DNA from 2 places in the Catellatospora aurea genome. Region 2 is predicted to be linked to the other one. Evidence: riboswitches for the same ligand, from Rfam matches in the RefSeq annotation. Region 2 holds a riboswitch; the other holds the start of a gene.
The links. Region 2 has a riboswitch for cobalamin ahead of ACFQO7_RS10295 (VWA domain-containing protein). Riboswitches for the same ligand answer to the same signal wherever they lie in the genome.
Positions count from the first base shown of each region.

Region 1: another riboswitch for cobalamin. It lies ahead of ACFQO7_RS13755 (ABC transporter substrate-binding protein); the one in region 2 lies ahead of ACFQO7_RS10295 (VWA domain-containing protein).

Region 1 covers NZ_JBHTAC010000011.1:170,594-179,946, forward strand. The annotation lists gene ACFQO7_RS13735 (HelD family protein) at 1-876, shown strand, start outside; gene ACFQO7_RS13740 (aminotransferase class V-fold PLP-dependent enzyme) at 1,065-2,384, shown strand; gene ACFQO7_RS13745 (ABC transporter ATP-binding protein) at 2,377-3,144, opposite strand; gene ACFQO7_RS13750 (FecCD family ABC transporter permease) at 3,144-4,172, opposite strand; gene ACFQO7_RS13755 (ABC transporter substrate-binding protein) at 4,174-5,091, opposite strand; cobalamin riboswitch at 5,195-5,334, opposite strand; gene ACFQO7_RS13760 (DUF4229 domain-containing protein) at 5,364-5,669, opposite strand; gene ACFQO7_RS13765 (hypothetical protein) at 5,728-6,162, opposite strand; gene mqnE (aminofutalosine synthase MqnE) at 6,166-7,335, opposite strand; gene ACFQO7_RS13775 (C40 family peptidase) at 7,485-8,876, shown strand; gene ACFQO7_RS13780 (DEAD/DEAH box helicase) at 9,054-9,353, shown strand, end outside.
Region 2 covers NZ_JBHTAC010000008.1:50,719-60,071, forward strand. The annotation lists gene ACFQO7_RS10285 (M14 family zinc carboxypeptidase) at 1-1,385, opposite strand, end outside; gene ACFQO7_RS10290 (trypsin-like serine protease) at 1,477-2,910, opposite strand; cobalamin riboswitch at 3,131-3,291, shown strand; gene ACFQO7_RS10295 (VWA domain-containing protein) at 3,376-5,547, shown strand; gene cobO (cob(I)yrinic acid a,c-diamide adenosyltransferase) at 5,570-6,184, shown strand; gene ACFQO7_RS10305 (cobyrinate a,c-diamide synthase) at 6,234-7,634, shown strand; gene cobI (precorrin-2 C(20)-methyltransferase) at 7,625-8,350, shown strand; gene cobM (precorrin-4 C(11)-methyltransferase) at 8,347-9,144, shown strand.

The DNA of each region.
Region 1 (9,353 bases), on a different contig from region 2:
GACCTGCTGGACCACTGCTGGCCCGCCGTCACCCCGCAGCAGTTGCTGGCCGACCTCTACACCGACGCCGAAGCGCTGAGCCGGGCCGCCGACGGGCTACTCTCCCCCGACGAGCAGGAGTTGCTGCACTGGCCGAAACCGCCGCGCAGCCTGCGTACCGCCCCGTGGACCGCGGCCGACGCAGTGCTGGCCGACGAGATCGCGGGGCTGCTCGACCGGCCCGCCGGGTTCGGGCACATCGTCGTCGACGAAGCGCAGGACCTGTCCCCGATGCAGGCGCGAGCGCTGGCCAGGCGCAGCGGCCACGGCTCGCTGACCATCCTCGGCGACCTCGCCCAGGGCACCACGCCGTGGGCCGCCCGCGACTGGCGCGACATGCTCGGCCACCTGGGCCGCCCCGACGGCCGCATCGTGCCGCTGAGCACCGGCTTCCGGGTCCCGGCCGCGGTCGTCGCGCTGGCCAACCGGCTGCTGCCCGCCCTCGACGTCGCGGTGCCACCCGCCCGCTCGCTGCGCCGGGACGGCTCGCTGGAGGTCACCGAGTCCGCCGACGTGGTCGCCGCGGCCCGGACCGCGCTGACCCGGGAGGGCTCGGTCGGCGTCATCGCCGCCGACGCGGCCGTGCCGGACGTGCTCGACGCCCTGCACGCGGCCGGTCTCGAACCGTCCGAGCTGGACGGCGACGGCCGCCTCACCGTCGTGCCCGCCACCATGGTCAAGGGTCTGGAGTACGACCACGTGATCGTGCTCGAACCCGCCGCCATCGTCGCCGCCGAACCGCGCGGCCTGCACCGCCTCTACGTCGCCCTCACCCGCGCCGTCACCAGCCTCATCGTCCTGCACACCGAACCCCTCCCGGAACCCCTGCGCGTCTGACCCGCACCGGCGCGACCGCTTGACGGCTCCGCGCGAGCAAGCATGTCCGGCTGCGTCTACATCTTTTTTGATGTGGCCACATCAAAAAAGATGTAGACGCTCACCGAGGACTACGCGGGTGCCGCTCGCAAGCCGGATCGGGTCAACGGGTGGTGGCACATAGGCGGCGGGCGTGGTCCGATATGGCGATGGGTGAGCTCTCTGTCAGCCGTCGGGGGCTGCTGGGCGGATTGACCGCCACCGCCGCGCTGGGCGCACTGTCGGCATGCGACGAGGACGCCGTCGTCGAGAATCCGCCGCCGGTGTACGCACCGCTGGACCCGACCAGCTGGGACAGCGTGCGGCGGCAGTTCCTGCTGGACACGGCCAAGGCGCAGTTCGCCGCCTTCGTGTTCGCCAGTCCGCCGGCCGACGTACGGGCGGCGATCGCGCGGCACCGCGAGGGCCTGGACAAGGACACGGTCGGCTACCTGCACGCCCAGGAGGAGAACGCCCGGCAGCGGCTGCACCTCGCGGCGGGCAAGTACCTCGGCGGATCCGGCGACCACGTCTACTTCACCGACTCGACCACGATGGGCCTCGGCCTGCTCTACGGCGGGATCGCGCTACGGCCCGGCGACGAGGTGCTGACCACCGAGCACGACTTCTACTCCACGCACGAGTCCCTGCGCCTGCGCGCGGCCCGCGACGGCGTGACGGTCCGCCGGGTGCGGCTGTTCGCCGAGCCCGCCACCGCGAGCACCGACCAGATCGCGCAGGCCGTCGCCAAGTCGCTCACCCCGGCCACCCGGATCGTCGCGGTGACCTGGGTGCACTCCAGCACCGGGTTGCGGATGCCGATCCGGGCGATCGCCGACGTGCTCTCCGCACACAACCGCGACCTGCCGCCGGACCGGCGGGCGCTGCTGTGCGTGGACGGGGTGCACGGCTTCGGCGCGGTCGACGCGAGCGCCGTCGACCTGGGCTGCGACTTCCTCGTCTCGGGCTGCCACAAATGGCTGTTCGGGCCGCGCGGCACGGGGATGATCTGGGGCCGCCCCGAGGCCTGGGCCCGGTTCCGGCCCGCCATCCCCACCTTCGAGCAGGCCGGGTTCGCGCACTGGCTGGGTTTCGACCCGGCGCTGCCCGCGCCGTCGGCGTCGCCTGGCGGCTACCACAACTTCGAGCACCTGTGGGCGCTGGAGCAGGCGTTCGACTTCCACGCCGCGCTGACCCGCGCCCGCGTCGCGTCGCGTACGACCGAGCTGGCCACCCGGCTCAAGGAAGGCCTGGCCGGGATCGACGGCGTCACAGTGATCACGCCGAAGTCTCCCGAGCTGAGTGCGGGACTCGTCTGCTGCGAGCTGAAGTCGATGAGTCCGGCTGCGGCCGTCTCGGTGCTGGCAGCCAAGGACGTCATCACCAGCACGACCCCGTACAACCCGTCCTACCTGCGGTTCGGCACGAGCATCGTGACGAACGAGGCCGACGTGGACCGGGCGCTCGCGGCGGTACGCGAGATCAGTTGACGCGGACCGGGACCACGATCGGGCCGAACTCGCCCGCGATCACCCGCACCCGGGCACGGTAGTGCAGGGCGAGCAGTTCCTCGGTCAGCACCTGCTCCGGCGGCCCGTCGGCGGCGACCCTGCCCTCGGCCAGCAGCACCAGGCGGTCGGCGTACTCGCCTGCCACGGACAGGTCGTGCATGGTGGCGAGCACGGTCAGCGCGCGTTCCTTGCGCAGCCGGTCGACCAGTTCGAGCACCTCCTGCTGGTGGCCGATGTCCAGGGCCGAGGTGGGCTCGTCGAGCAGCAGCAGCGGCGCGCCCTGGGCCAGCGCACGGGCCAGGAACACCCGCTGACGCTCGCCGCCGGACAGCGTCTCCAGCTCCCGGCCGATGAACCGGCGCAGCTCCAGGGAGTCGAGCACCTGCTCCACGATGGACAGATCCTGCGCCGACTCACGGCCCAGCGGGGCGATGTAGGGGGTGCGCCCGAGCAGCACGTAGTCGAGCACCCGCATCCCGGGCGGCACCACGGGCTGCTGCGCCACGGTCGCAACGAGCTGGGCGCGGCGGCGGCGTGGCAGCGCGCTGGTCGGCGTACCGTCGATGATGATCTTTCCGTGGTGTGGCACCGCGCCGCCCACGGCCCGCAGCAGGGTCGACTTGCCCGCGCCGTTGGGGCCGATCACGGTGACCCACTCGCCGGAGGCCACGGTCAGGTCCATGCCGTGCAGGATCTCGGCGTCGCCCAGGGTCACCCGGACGTCCTCGACGGCCAGCATCAGACGCTCACCCGCCGGGTCGAGCGCAGCACGAGGATGAAGAACGGGGCGCCGAAGAACGCGGTGACCACGCCGATCGGCAGCTCGCCCGGGGCGATCAGGGTGCGCGCGGCCAGGTCGGCCAGGGCGAGGAAGGCCGCGCCGAACAGCAGCGACAGCGGCAGGATCGAGCGGTACGAACCACCGGCCAGCAGGCGCACCACGTGCGGCACGATGATGCCGACGAAGCCGATCAGCCCCGACACGGCGACCGCGGCGGCGGTGCCCAGCGAGGCCGCGGCCAGCAGGATCAACCGGGAGCGCTGCGGGTGCAGGCCCAGGCTCGCCGCCTCGGTGTCGCCGACGCTGAGCACGTCCAGCTCCCGGCGCAGGGCCAGCACCACGACCGTGGTGACCACCGAGTACGGCAGCAGCAGCGTCACCTCGTGCCAGCCGTTGGTGGCCAGCCGCCCGAGCAGCCAGGAGTACACCTCGCGGATGGTGTCCACATTGCGCTGGAGCAGGTAGGTCTGGATCGCGGCGAGGAAGCTCGACACGGCCACCCCGGCCAGGATCAGCGTCGCCGACGAGCGGTCCCGCCCGCCGGCCACCCCGAGCAGGTAGGTGACCACGACCGCGATACCCGCCCCGGCGAACGCGGCCAGCGGCAGCACCGCCCCGGCCCGGAACGCGATCGCCATGGTCGCGCCGAGCCCGGCGCCCGCGGCGACGCCGAGCAGGTACGGGTCGGCCAGCGGGTTGCGGAAGACGCCCTGGTAGCAGCCGCCGGCCAGGGACAGCATCGCGCCGACCAGCAGGCCCAGCACCACCCGGGGCAGCCGCAGCTCGGTGATGATGGCGATCTCGCGCTCGTTCAGCCCCGACGGCAGGTCCACGCCGGGGATCAGGTTGAGCAGCTCGGCGGCGACCGAGCCGGGCGGCAGCGTCACCGGGCCCAGGGCGACCCCGGCGACGAGCGCGACCAGCACGGCTCCGATCCCGGCGGCGAGCCACCCGGGACGCAGCCGTGCCGGTCGCAGTGTCGTCACGTCAGGCCGGGACCTTGTTCGCGGCGTCGACGATCGCGCGGATCAGGTCGACGACGCGGGGACCCCAGCGCGAGGCGATGTCGTCGTCCAGCGCGATGACCTGGCCCTTGCTGACCGCGGTCATGCCGGCCCAGCCCGCACGGGCCTTGACGGTGTCCAGGCTCTGCTGGCAGCACTTGGTGTCGGCCAGGAAGATCAGGTCAGGGTTCGACTTGACCAGCGACTCGGCGGTGAGCTGCGGGTAGCCGCTGCCCTTGGTGTCGGCGGCGTCGGCCACGTTCTCCAGCCCGGCCAGCTCGAACAGCGAGCCGATGAACGTCTTCGAGGTCACCGAGTACAGCGTCGGGTCCAGCTCGTAGTAGTAGGACAGTGGGGTCGCGCGCTTGGGCAGGTCCTTGACCAGCTTGGCGATGTCGTCCTTCATCCGCTGGGCGAGCGCGGCGGCCTCGGTCTTGTGCCCGGTCAGCTCACCCAGCTCGGCGAGCTGCTGGTACGTGTCGTCCAGCGTCACGGCGGCCGGAGCCACGTACACCGGGATCTTGAGGGTGGTCAGCTGGGCGACCACGTTGTTGGCGTCGGTGCTGAGCACGACCAGGTCGGGGCTCTTGGCGGCGACGGCCTCGGCGTTGGGCTGGAAGCCGGACAGCTCCGTCTTCGGCGCGTTCGCCGGGAAGTTCGAGTTGTCGTCGGCGGCGACGACCTGGCCGCCGGCGCCGATCGCGAAGAGCATCTCGGTCGTCGTCGGCGACAGCGACACGATCTTCACCGGCTGCGCGGGCAGGGTCACCGAGCCGACGGTCACCGGGTACGCCGCGGCGGCGCTCGACGGGGTAGGGGTCGCCGGGTCGTTCGTGGCGCAGGCACCGAGCACGGCGACGAGGCCGGCGGCGGCCAGCGCGCCGAACGCGCGGCGGGACAGGAAACGGGTACGCACTGATCCTCCTATCGGTCGAGGCAGGTCCTTCGCCGACAGGGCCCGATCAGGTGGGGCAGCCCGGTCCGCGAGACGCCCTTCCTCGAGAGCGTGGTTCGCGACTGCCGCAGGCGACCTGGCTCGCCCACCGAGGTGGGATCACAGTTGCGGGACAGCGCCGGGTTCACACCGGCTTCGCTGCGGGACAGTCAGCCGACACGCTAATACACACCCGTGCCGATGCTCGCGACGCGGAGTGGAGGATGTGCGCAGGCTCATCACGCCTGGGTCTTGTGGACCTCTTCGGCCTCGGCGGCGGGCACGTCTTCGCCGGGCTCGGTCTCGCCGGCCAGGGCGGCACGCAGCCGGTCCTTCTCGGCCCTGCGGCGGTCCACCGCGCCCTCGACCTGGGCAGCCACGTCGTCACGCAGGTTGCGCAGCAGGAAATAGCTCGCCGCTGCCGAGACCAGGATGGCGATCATCAGCTTGAGCAGCATGCTCAGGTTCGGCACGAACCACAGCGCGGCGAAGACGGCCAGGAAGAGCATCAGCCTGGCGAGCGTGTACTTGACAGCAGGACTCACCGGTCCAGGGTAGCCGCCGAACCTGCCAGGCCTCGGTCAGCCCCGCGCGAGAGGCCGGTCAGCCCCGTTCGGCGGCCGCCAGGCCGAGGTGCCAGAGCACGGCGTACACCACCGTGGTGACCAGCGCGCCCAGCCCGCCGGAGACCAGCGGCGGCAATCCCGACGCCACGCCCACCGCGAGCACGCCGAGCACCACGGCCGCCAGACCGGCGGCCGGGGCCACGGCGAGCCGCCCGCGGTGGCCCGCCGCCGCCTTGAACTGCTCGACGAAGATGATCGCCGGGAAGATCACCGCGAGCCAGCCGGTGAGGTCACCGAACTCGCCCATGCCGAGCAGGGCGAACAGTCCGTCGAAGGCGACCATGCCGAGCACGCTGATGGCGAACCCGGCCAGCGCGTACGCCACCAGGTCGGTGAGCGAGACGATGCGCCCGGACGCGTCCCGCCGCGGGCCCTTGCGCTGCTCCTCGGCCGGGCTCTGCGGATCGGCCACCCGTCAGGCCCAGACCTGCTGCGGCTCGCTGCGCCGCTCGGCCATGCTGACCGGCGCGCCGTACTCCTTGACGACCTGGTAGCGGGTGTCCCGCTCGACGGGGCTGAAGCCCGCGTCCCAGATCAGGTGGAGCAGGTCGTCGCGGTGCATGGTGTTCGGCGTGCCGTACGAGTCCGCGTCGTGCGTGATCTTGTACTCGACGACCGAGCCGTCCAGGTCGTCGACGCCGAAGTTCAGCGACAGCTGGGCCAGCGACAGGCCGTGCATGACCCAGAAGCACTTGATGTGGTCGAAGTTGTCCAGCATCAGCCGGGACACCGCGAACGTCTTCAGCGACTCGGCTGGGCTCGCCATCGTGGTGCGCGCCTGGATCCGGTTGCGGATCTTGCCGTCCGCGCTGTCGTGGAAGTCGTGCTGGTAGCGCAGCGGGATGAAGACGGTGAAGCCGCCGGTCTCGTCCTGCAGCTCACGCAGGCGCAGCACGTGGTCGACGCGGTGCCGCGGCTCCTCGATGTGGCCGTAGAGCATCGTCGAGGGGGTGCGCAGGCCCTTGCTGTGCGCCAGGCGGTGGATGCGCGACCAGTCCTCCCAGTGGCAGGCGTGGTCGACGATGTGCTGCCGGACCTCCCAGTCGAAGATCTCGGCGCCACCGCCGGTCAGCGACTCCAGGCCCGCCTCCATCAGCTCGTCGAGGATCGCGTCGGCGGTCAGGCCGGAGATCTTCTCGAACCACTGCACCTCGGTCGCGGTGAACGCCTTCAGCTTGACGTTCGGCAGCGCCTGCTTGAGCTCCTTGAGCACGCGCGGGTAGTAGCGCCACGGCAGCGTCGGGTGCAGACCGTTGACGATGTGCAGCTCGGTGAGCTGCTCGTCCTTCATCTCCAGCGCCTTGGCGACGGCCTGCTCCACCCGCATGGTGTAGGCGTCCTTCTCACCAGGCTTGCGCTGGAAGGAGCAGTAGGCGCAGCTGGCCGAGCAGACGTTCGTCAGGTTCAGGTGCCGGTTGACGTTGAACATCACCCGGTCGCCGTTCTTCTCCGTCCGGACGTGGTGCGCGAGCCGCCCCAGCCAGGCCAGATCGTCACTCGCGTAGAGCGCCTCGCCGTCCTCGCGGCTGAGCCGCTCCCCGGCGTAGACCTTCTGCTCCAGCTCCCGCTTCAAACCAACGTCCATGGCAGTGAGCCTACGACGTGCCGCCGACGTGCCTGCTGCTGCCCTTGACAGCTGCTGTTCAGCTTGACGCCACCGGGACAGAAGGGTCGACAGCGATCCTGATTTCCGGTAGGAACCTTGTGGGACCAACGGGGAGGACGGGGCCAACGATGTCCAAGCGTCGCAGCGGGCAGGCTCGACGGCAGAGTCAGGTCGCGGTGGGCTCGGCTGTTCTCAGCGCGCTCATCGCCGGTGGCATCGCCATGCCCGCGGCCGCTGACCCGCCGATCGGCTCGAAGATCACCTCGATTCCCGACGCCGGTCTGCGCCCCCAGCCCGACGGGCTGCCGACGCTGCCGTTCGGCTCGCTGAGCATGCCCCGCACCCAGCCGCTGACCGCCCACGCCGCGCTGCTGGCGCAGTACAGCGCCGCCGAGCTGGAGCTGTCCGTGCTCGGCGCCCGCCGCAGCGAGCTCTACCAGGCCTACAGCAATTCGGTCGTGGCCAAGGCGATGGCCGACTACGCCTGGCGGGCCACCGCCGACACGCTGCGGGTGGCGAAGGAGGCCGCCGAGGCCGCGGCCGTCGCCGAATACCAGGCAGCCGTGAAGGCTCCGCCGCGGCTGGGCGACTCGCTCGGCGAGCTGGGTCAGCTGATCCCGCGCACCGAGTCCACGCCGGAGACCGAGGCGGTGCTCAACGACCTCGCCACCGCGCAGCAGGCCGAGCGCCAGGCCTACACGGTGCTCACCACGGCCATCACCGCCGAGCAGGACGCCTCCACGGCGTATTCGGCTGTGGAGAAGGAGTTCAAGCGCAAAGAGGTCGCGTTCCTGGAGCTGAAGCGGCGGCTCGCCGAGCTCCAGTCCGAAGCGGACCGGCTGCGCGAGATCCAGGAGCAGAACCTCGGCAACTACAGCCCAGGCAAGAGCAACGCGGGCCTGGTCGCCGCGGCCAAGGCGCAGAAGGCCGTCCTGTTCGCGCTCAGCCAGCGCGGCAAGCCCTACCGCTGGGGCGACGAGGGTCCGAACACCTACGACTGCTCCGGCCTGATGCTGGCGTCGTACAAGGCCGCCGGGATCACCCTCAACCGGGTCGCCAAGGACCAGTACTACGGCACCCGCGCCAAGACGGTCAGCAAGTACGCGCTGCTCCCCGGCGACCTGGTCTTCTTCGCCACCGACCCGAACGACTGGCGCACCATCCACCACGTCGGCATGTACCTCGGCGACGGCTGGATGGTCCACTCGCCGCGCACCGGCGACGTGGTGCGGCGCGCGTCGGTCAGCCTGGGCAGCATCGACTTCGCGACCCGGGTGGTCGACGCGGTGCCCGCCCCGAACCAGCCGAACCCGACGCACGGCCCCACGCCGTCGCCGACCAAGACCACCTCGCCGAGCCCGACGACCGGCACCTCGCCGTCCAGCTCGCCGAGCGCTCCGGCCAGCACCTCGCCGTCGCCGAAGCCGCCGGCCGAGTCGCCGTCCCCGCTGCCTCCGGCGGAGAGCCCGAAGCCGGCCGAGTCGACGTCGCCGAGCCCCGACCCGGTGCCCGCTGCGTGACGCGCGTCACCCCGCAGCAATGGCCTTTCGGGGTGACGCCCACTACACCGTCGTGTTATTCGGGCGCCAGTGACCGCAACGCCCGGTACACTCATCGGGTTGTTCTGGGCGCGCTCGGCGCGCTTTTGAGCGTTCCTGCGGGTGACTTGCAGCGGCACGAGGCCGCGCGGCGCGGGGATGCGCCACCCGAGAGGTTTCGCTTTGACTATGCACGACCCTGCCCTGTTCCCGTCCGTCTTCGAGATCAACATTGATACCGAGGGCAAGGCCGCGGCCGCGAAGGCCGCCGCCGAGACGGACGCCGCAGCGGCGACCGCCACCACCGTCACGGACGTCGTCGAGGCTGCGGACACCGCCGCCGACGAGGCCGTCACGGAGCGCGTCCCGACCTTCGCCGAGCTCGGCCTGCCGCGTGCCATGGTGCGCGAGCTGACCCGGGCCGGCATCACCCAGCCCTTCGAGATCCAGGCCGCGACC
Region 2 (9,353 bases):
GAGGTCAGCGAGCCGCCGGGGTTGACCGAGCCGAAGGCGGGTGAGGCCGCGATCGAGAAGTCGTTCGCCGCGGTGCAGTACTGGGCCTGCTTGTTGATGGCCCGGTACGGGCAGTCGGCGTACTCCGACAGGATCAGCACGGCGCTCTTGTTGCGGGAGGTCTGCGCCGCGATGACCTCGTCCGGCGGGTAGAAGCCGGGGCTGGACGACTTCGGATACATCTCGAAGGTGTACGTCCAGATGCGCTGGTCGCCCCAGAGCCAGTCGGTGATGTCGCCGTCGGTGACGTACAGGTCGCTGCCCTGTTCGGGGGTGTAGGAGTTGGTCGCCGCCATCTGCTGGCCGATGGTGGCGAACGTGTTGCGCTCGTCGGTGGTCATGCCCGGGTTCACGGTGTCGGCGGTGGTGTAGCCGAACGGCCACAGGATCAGCTCGCCGTACGTGTGGAAGTCGATGTTCGCCTTGATCTGCTGCACGCCGCCGACGCGGCGGGACAGCACGAAGTCGCGCAGCACGGACGCCTCCGGGGTGGAGAACGCCGACGGGCCGCGGTAGGTCTCCGACGACGGGCTGCCCGAGGAGCCGCCGCAGCAGCCCCACTTGTAGCCGAAGTTGCGGTTGATGTCGGTGCCGACCGCCGAGCTGCCCGAGTTGGGCTGGCGGTTCTTGCGCCAGGAGCGGTAGGAGCCGGTGGCGATGTCGTACTCGCCGCCGTCGGGGTTGAGGTCCGGCACGATCCAGATCTCGCGCGAGTCGACCACGGCCTTGACCCGGCTGTCGGTGGCGTACGCGTCGGTGAACAGGTTGGCCAGGTAGAGCGCCATCTCGACGGTGAGGTGCTCGCGGGCGTGCAGGTGCGCGTTGAACAGGATCTCGGGCTCGTTCTCGTCGGTGGCGACGTTGTCGGAGATCTTCAGCGCGACGATCTGGCGGCCCTCGTACGAGGTGCCGATGACGGACTTGCGGACCAGCGTCGGGTGGTCGGCGACGATCTGGTTGATCTCGCTGTTCATCTCGGCGTAGTTGTGGAAGCCGCCGTCGGCCGACGGGAAGTCGAGCGGGACCGCGTTCGGCCCGGAGACCCGCGAGGACGGCGGGGGCAGCAGCTCCAGGCCGAAGCCCAGGCGGCGGATGCGGTCGGCCTCGGTCGTGTTCGCGGTGATGTAGATCTTGCCGTGCTCGATCAGGTCGATCGCCGCTCCGGTGCGGGCGACCGCGTCGCGGTCGGCGAAGGTCTGCGGGCCGGTGACCAGGTACTGCTGGGAGCCGGCGAGGGTGAATCCAGGCAGGTGGCTATCGTCGGCGGGCGCGCCGCCGGCCGGGCCGGGCACGGTGAGGGCGAGGCCGGTGGCCAGGGTGGTGAGGACGAGCGCGAGTCTGCGCACGGGTTACCTCCGAGGGGGTCGGTGGAGGCGGGTCGGGAGCAGGCCCGGCTCCGCTGGTCGCGGAGCCGGGCCCGGGGATGGTGCGACGGACTCAGAGGGTGAGCGTCCAGGAGTTGATGTAGCCGGTGTCGATCGAGGCGGCGTCGCGGGCGCGCAGGCGCCAGGTGCCGTTCTTGACCTCGGAGGACAGGTTCACCGTGTAGATGGTGTCGATGTTGTCGGTGCTGCCGCCCGACCGGTTGTGCAGGTTGTACACCGAGCCGTCCGGCGCGACGAGGTCCACGATCAGGTCACCCTTGTACGTGTGCACGATGTGCACCTCGACCTTGGACGACGAACCGGCGTTGCCCGTGCAGCCGGAGATCGTGATGTTGCTGTACACCCCGGTGCTGTTGTTGTCCGGAATGCTCACGTCGGTGCCGTTGGTGGCCGCGGCGCAGCTGCCGACCGGGTTGACCGTCCAGGTGAACGAGGCGGTGCCGGTCTTGCTCGCGCTGTCGGTCGCGGTGACGGTCACGGTGTAGGTGCCCGCGGTGGTCGGCGTGCCGGTGATCTGGCCGGTCGAGGAGCTGATCGAGGTGCCGGCCGGCAGGCCGCCGGCCGACCAGCTGTACGGCGACGTGCCGCCGGAGGCGGAGCTGTTCAGGGTGACCGCGGTGCCGACGACGGTCGACTGGTTGCCGGGGCCGGTGACGGAGACGCCGCCCGGGGCCCCGCCGAGGGAGACCGCCGCGTTGTAGATGTCGGTCGCGAAGTAGCGGACCTCGGTGTACACACCCGGGTTCTGCGGGCGGGCGCAGCCGATGCCCCAGCTCACGATGCCGACCTGGATCCACTCGTTGGCGGCGTTCTTCTTGACCATCGGGCCGCCGGAGTCGCCCTGGCACGTGTCGACGCCGCCGGAGCTCCAGTTGCCCGCGCAGATCTCCTCGTTGAAGACCAGGCCGGAGTACTCGCCGCCGGCGCTCTGGCACTGCGTGTCGGTGATGAACGGGACCTGCGCCTTGAGCAGGTAACGCTGCTGGCCGCCGCCCTCGGTGGCCGCGCCCCAGCCCATCACGTCGAAGTTGCCGCTGTGCAGCGACGTGTCCGTGGCGATCTTCAGCAGCGGGGCGGTGGTGATCGGGCTGGACAGGCGGATCAGCGCCCAGTCCTTGCCGGTGCCGTTGTAGCCCGGGGCACGGTAGACGTAGTTCGAGGTGCGGGTGGTGCGGGTCGGGTCCTGCAGGTCGACGACGCCCCAGGTGGCCGTGATCGAGGTGTTGTTGCCGGTCGCGCCGACGCAGTGGGCGGCGGTCAGCACCAGGCTCTGGGTGTACATCGCGCCGCCGCAGCCCATGGACAGGCGCACCATCCACGGGAACTCGCCCTGCGCGGCCCGGGTCCCGCCGACGACCTGAGGCGTGACCGAGCCGTCGCCGGAGGGCGCGGCCTGCGCCGGGACGGCGGCCGAGCCCAGGGCGAGCATGGCGCCGGCCAGCGCGATCGCGCCGGCGCGCAGCGCCGTTCGTAGTGAATTCCGCACAGGATCCTCCCAAGGTCCACCCGGCGCCGAGCGCTTCTGGCGCCGGATCGCCGGAGAGTTTCCCTGGAAGCTAGCGGAAGACAACGATACATAGCAATATCGAAGTTAATTGTTACGTGCTGATGTCACGCCCGCCGGGGCGTGACACAGACCTCCGTCCGGGCGACCCGCTTTGACGCGGCGCACCGCGTCCGTCACGATGGCCGGTGAGCGGCAGTGGAGGAACCCGGTGCGAGTCCGGGGCGGTCCCGCCACTGTCACCGGGGAGCGACCCCTCCCGAGCGGCTCCGTCTCACGACGCGCGCCGTTTCGGCACCAGGCCACGGCCGTTGACACGGTTGGAAGGCCGAGGGGAAGCGTCGATCCGGGAGCCAGGACACTCCGGCCGCTCGCGACGCCGCACGGCGTCACCACACCGGATTTCGCGGGCGAGGAAACCCGCGGAGAGGACTCGCGCATGGGCTCGTGCCTGAGCGGGCTTTGACCCCGCTGTACCCGTTCTCCGCCGTCGTCGGCCTCGCCGACCTCCGGCTCGCCCTGCTGCTCAACGCCGTCTCGCCCGCCATCGGCGGGGTGCTGGTGCGCGGCGAGAAGGGCACCGCCAAGTCCACCGTGGTGCGGGCGCTGGCCGGGCTGCTGCCGCAGGTTGAGGTCGTCGCCGGGTGCCGGTTCGGCTGCGACCCGGCGTCGCCGTACGGCGCGTGCCCGGACGGGCCGCACAGGGCCGGTCAGGACGTCATCGTCCGGCGCGCCAGGCTGATCGAGCTGCCCGTCGGGGCGACCGAGGACCGGCTGGTCGGCGCGCTGGACCTGGAGCGGGCGCTGACCGCGGGGCAGGCCGCGTACTCGCCGGGCCTGCTGGCCGGGGCGCACCGCGGCGTGCTCTACGTCGACGAGGTGAACCTGCTCCACGACCACCTGGTGGACCTGCTGCTCGACGCCGCCGCGATGGGAGAGGCGTACGTGGAGCGCGACGGCGTGTCGGTGCGCCATGCCGCCCGGTTCCTGCTGGTGGGGACCATGAACCCGGAGGAGGGCGAGCTGCGCCCGCAGCTGCTCGACCGGTTCGGGCTGGCGGTGCAGGTGCGCGCCCCGCGCGAGCCGAAGGAGCGGGTCGAGGTGGTGCGGCGGCGGCTGGCGTACGAGGCCGACCCGGCCGGGTTCGCGGCGCGGTGGGCCGAAGCCGATGCCGAGCTGGCCGAAAGTATCGACGCCGCCCGGCGGCGGCTGCCCGCGGTGGAGCTGCCCGACGCCGAGCTGACCCGCATCGCGCACGTGTGCGCCGCGTTCGAGGTGGACGGGCTGCGGGCCGACCTGGTGGTGGCCCGCGCCGCGCTGGCCCTGGCCGCGTGGCACGGCCGCGGCCGGGTCACCGAGCAGGACGTGCGGGACGCGGCCCGGCTGGCGCTGCCGCACCGCCGCCGGCGCGACCCGTTCGACGCCCCGGACCTCGACGAGCAGGCCCTGGAGGACGCGCTGAACAGCGCACCCCCGCCGGCTGAACCCGACGGCTCCCACGACGGCCCGGGTGCTCCCGGCGACCAGGACCGTGCGGCGGGCGGCGCGGGCGCCCCGAAGGCCGATCTCGACGGTGATGCCGACCTGGACGGTGACGGGCCGGACGGCTCCGGTCCGGACGACGGGCCCGACGGCGGCCTGGACGACGACGGTCCGGACGGCGGTCCGCGGCCGGGCGGGCCCGGCGGTGCGGTCCCGGACGAGGGCGGCACGCCGCCGCGGCCGGTGCCGCAGGGGGACACGCGGCAGCGGGACGGGGCCGACGAGGGGCGTTACGTGTCGGCGGGGCAGCAGCACGCCGAGGCGGCGACGCCACGGCGGGCGCGGCTGTTCGCGGTGCAGGGGGTGGGGGAGGGCGCGGCGGGGCGGCGCTCGCCCGCGTACACCCGGATGGGCCGGACCGTCGGCGCGCGGGTGCCCGGCGGCACCCTGGCCGCGCTGCACCTGGCGGCGACCGTGCGGGCGGCGGCCGGGCGGCAGCACGCCCGGGGCCGGACCCCCGGCGGCCCGCTGCGGCTGGTCGCGGCCGATCTGCGCGAGCCGGTGCGGCAGGGGCGCGAGTCGAACCTGGTGCTGTTCTGCGTGGACGCCTCCGGCTCGATGGCCGCCCGGCAGCGCATGGGCGCGGTGAAGGGCGTGGTGCTGTCGCAGCTGCTCGGCGTGTACCAGCGGCGCGACAAGGTCGGCCTGGTCACCTTCCGGGGCAGCGAGGCGGAGCTGGCGCTGCCGCCGACGTCCAGCGTGGAGGCCGGCGCGGCGCGGCTGCGCGAGCTGCCCACGGGCGGGCGTACCCCGCTGGCCGCGGGACTGCGCCGGGCGGCGCACACGCTGCGGGTCGAGCGGCTGCGCGACCCGCACCGGCGCGCGCTGCTGGTGCTGGTGACCGACGGCCGGGCCACCGCCGGGGCGGACCCGGTCGGCGAGGCCATGCGTATCGCGGGCGGGCTCGCCGCGACCGGGGTGTCGGCGGTGGTCGTGGACTGCGAGTCGGGGGTGGTGCGGCTCGGGCTCGCCGCCCGCCTGGCGGCACGGCTCGGCGCGGAGCACGTGCCGCTGGCCGAGGTGACCGCGCAAGGGCTGGCCGGGGTGGCCCGCCGGGACCGCCGGAGGGCGGCATGACGCAGACGAGTGGAGGCCGCTGATGCCGCAGGGCAAGCCGGAGACCGTGCCCGACGACGGGCTCACCACGCGCCAGCGCCGGAGGTCCCCGGTGCTGGCCGTGCACACCGGAATCGGCAAGGGCAAGTCGACCGCGGCGTTCGGCATGGCCCTGCGGGCCTGGAACGTGGGCTGGCCGATCGCGGTCTTCCAGTTCGTCAAGAGTCCCAAGTGGCGGGTCGGCGAGGAGGCCGCGTTCCGGGCGCTGGGCCGCGCGTACGACGAGTCAGGCGCGGGCGCGCCGGTGACCTGGCACAAGATGGGCGAGGGCTGGTCGTGGCTGGCCCGGCCCGGCGACGAGCGCGACCACGCCGCCGAGGCGGCCGAGGGCTGGGCCCAGGTCAAACGCGACCTGCTGGCGCAGCGGTACGGCTTCTACGTGCTCGACGAGTTCACCTACCCGATGCACTGGGGCTGGGTGGACACGGCCGACGTGGTCGAGACTCTGCGCACCCGTCCGGGCTCCCAGCACGTCGTGATCACCGGCCGGTACGCCGCGCCGCCGCTGCTGGAGCTGGCCGACCTGGTCACCGAGATGGGCAAGGTGAAGCACCCGATGGACATGGGACGCAAGGGCCAGGCGGGGATCGAATGGTGAAGCGCGAGGAGAGAGCGCAGCGAGCCCCGCAGTCGCGAACGGACAGCGCATGGTGAAGGTGCCCAGGATCGTGGTGGCCGCGGCGGCGTCGGGGCACGGGAAGACGACCGTGGCGACGGGGCTGCTGGCGGCGTTGACGGCGCGCGGCATGACCGCGGCCGGGTTCAAGGTCGGTCCGGACTACATCGACCCGACCTACCACTCGCTGGCCTGCGGGCGGCCCGGCCGCAACCTGGACCCGTCGCTGGTCGGCGAGGACCTGGTCGCGCCGCTGTTCGCGCACGGGGCGACCGGTGCACAGGTGGCGGTCGTCGAGGGCGTGATGGGCCTGTACGACGGCCGCTCGGGGGAGGGCGACTTCGGCTCGACCGCGCACGTGGCGCGGCTGCTGGACGCGCCGGTGGTGTTCGTGGTGGACGCGACCGGCCAGGGCCGGTCGGTCGCCGCGCTGCTGCACGGGTTCCGCTCGTTCGGCTCGGTGCGGCTGGCCGGGGTGGTGCTCAACCGGGTCGGCTCGGACCGGCACGAACAGATCCTGCGCGAGGCCTGCGAGGAGGTCGGCACGCCGGTGCTCGGCGTGCTGCGGCGCGCCGGTGCGGTGGCGGTGCCGTCCCGGCACCTCGGGCTGGTGCCCGCCGCCGAGCGCAGCGGCGCGGCGGTGGACGCGGTGCGGGCCATGGGCGCGCTGGTCGAGGACGGGGTGGACCTCGGCGAGGTGCTGGCGGTGGCGCACAGCGCGCCGCCGCTGGCGGTGACGCCGTGGTCGGCGGCCGAGGCCGTGCGGGCGGCGGCCGAGGCGGCCGGAGCGCGGCAGGCCGGGCTGGAAGCGGACGGAACGTCGGCCGAAGCCGGGGACCGGCCCGTGATCGCGGTCGCGGGCGGGCCCGCGTTCACGTTCGGCTATGCCGAGCAGGCCGAACTGCTGCGCGCCGCCGGGGCCGAGGTCGTGCACGTCGACCCGCTGCGCGACGAGGCGCTGCCGAGAGGCACCGCCGGGCTGGTCGTGGGCGGCGGCTTTCCCGAGGTGTACGGCGACGAGCTGGCCGCCAACAAGCCGCTGCGCGACGCGGTACGCGCACTCGCCGCCGCGGGCGCGCCGATCGCCGCCGAGTGCGCCGGGCTGCTGTGGCTGGCCAGGTCACTGGACGGGCGCGAGATGTGCGGGGTGCTCGACGCCGAGGCGGTGCTGACCGAGCGGCTCACGCTGGGCTACCGCGACGCGGTCGCGGTGTCCGGCAGCGTGCTCGCCGACCCGGGAACCCGGGTCACCGGGCACGAGTTCCACCGCACCGCGGTGACCCCCGAGGCCGGGCCGTCGCCCGCGTGGGCGTGGCGCGGCCGGTCCGCCGAGGGCTTCGTCCAGGGCGGGGTGCACGCGTCGTACCTGCACCTGCACTGGGCGGGGCACCCGGACTTCGCCCGCCGGATGGTGCGTGCCGCATGCGCCTGATCGGGGTGGGGGTCGGTCCCGGCGACCCGGAACTGGTGACGCTGCAGGCGGTGCGGCTGCTGCGCGAGGCCGGCCGGGTGTTCGTGCCCGTGATGGACCTGGCCGAGCAGGGCCGCGCCGAGGCGACGGTACGCGCGCACGCCGGCCACGACCGCGTCGAGCGGCTGGTCTTCGCCCTCAACGAGCGCGACGACGCGCGCCGCCGCGAGTCCCACTGGGACGCCGCCGGTGAGCGCGTCGCCGACTGGCTGCGCGAGACCGGCGGCACCGCCGCGTTCGCCACCATCGGCGACCCCAACGTGTACTCGACCTTCGGCTATCTAGCCGCGACCGTCCGCGCGCTGCTGCCCGAGGTGGCGGTGCAGACCGCACCCGGGATCACCGCGATGCAGGCGCTCGCCGCCGCGGCCGGGGTTCCGCTCGCCGAGGGCATGGAGCCCCTGGTGCTGGTGCCGCTGGCCCGGGGCGCGACGGCACTGCCGGCCGCCCTGGCGTACGCGCAGGACGGGACGGTGGTCGCGTACAAGGGCGGCCGGCACCTGGCGGACGTGGTCAACGCGGTCAGGGAGGCCGGGCGGCTGGACGAGGCGGTGCTCGGCACCCGGCTGGGGCTGCCGGGCCAGAGCGTGACGCCGCTGGCCGAGGCGGTCGAGGCGCCGTACCTGTCGGCGGTGCTGGTGCCGGGCCGCCGGGACGCACGAGGAGGAAAGCTGTGAAGGTCGTCTTCATCGGAGCCGGGCCCGGCGCGGCCGACCTGCTCACCCTGCGCGGCGCGGCCGCGATCGCCGCCGCCGACGTGGTGGTCTGGGCGGCCAGCCTGGTCCACCCGGACGTGCTCGGGCACGCCCGGCCGGGGGCGCGGATCGTGGACTCGGCGGCGCTGACCCTGGAGCAGACGCTCGACCTGTACCGCGAGGCCGCCGAGCGCGACCTGGTCGTCGCGCGGATCCACTCCGGCGACCCGGCGCTGTGGGGCGCGCTCGGCGAGCAGCTCGACGCGTGCCGCGAGCTGGGCCTGCCGACCGAGGTGATCCCCGGGGTGTCCTCGTTCACGGCGGCCGCCGCGGCGGTGCAGCGGGAGCTGACCGTGCCCGAGGTGGCGCAGTCGGTGGTGCTGACCCGGCTGGAGGGCGGCAAGACCCCGATGCCGGAGCGGGAGTCCGTCCGCGCGTTCGCCGCGCACGGCGCGACGATGGCGGTGTTCCTGTCCGCGGCCCGGTCGGGGCAGCTCGCGGATGAGCTGCTGGCGGGCGGGTACGCGCCCGATACGCCCGTGGTGGTGGCCTACCGGGTGACCTGGCCGGAGGAGCTGATCGTGCGTTGCACGGTCGGCACCCTGGCGGCGGCGGTCAAGGAGCACAAGCTCTGGAAACACACGCTGTTCCTGGTCGGGCCCGCGCTCGGCGAGGCCGGCGGCACGCGAAGCCACCTGTACCACCCCGGCCACTTCCACGGCTTCCGCCGGGCCGACCCGGCGGCCCGCGCCGCCCTGCGAGCAAGCCGTGACTGACCTGCCCGCACTGGGCGAGCCCGACGTTCCTGCCGTGACTGAGCCAGCCGCCCCGGGCGCGTCCGGCGTTCCTGCCGCGACCGAGACGCCCGCTTCGGGCGAGCCCGACGTTCCTGCTGCGGCTGAGCCGGCCGCCCCGGATGCGTCCGGCGTTCCGGCCGCGACGAAGCGGCACGGGGTAGAGCTGCCGAGGAAGTCGGCCGGTGCAC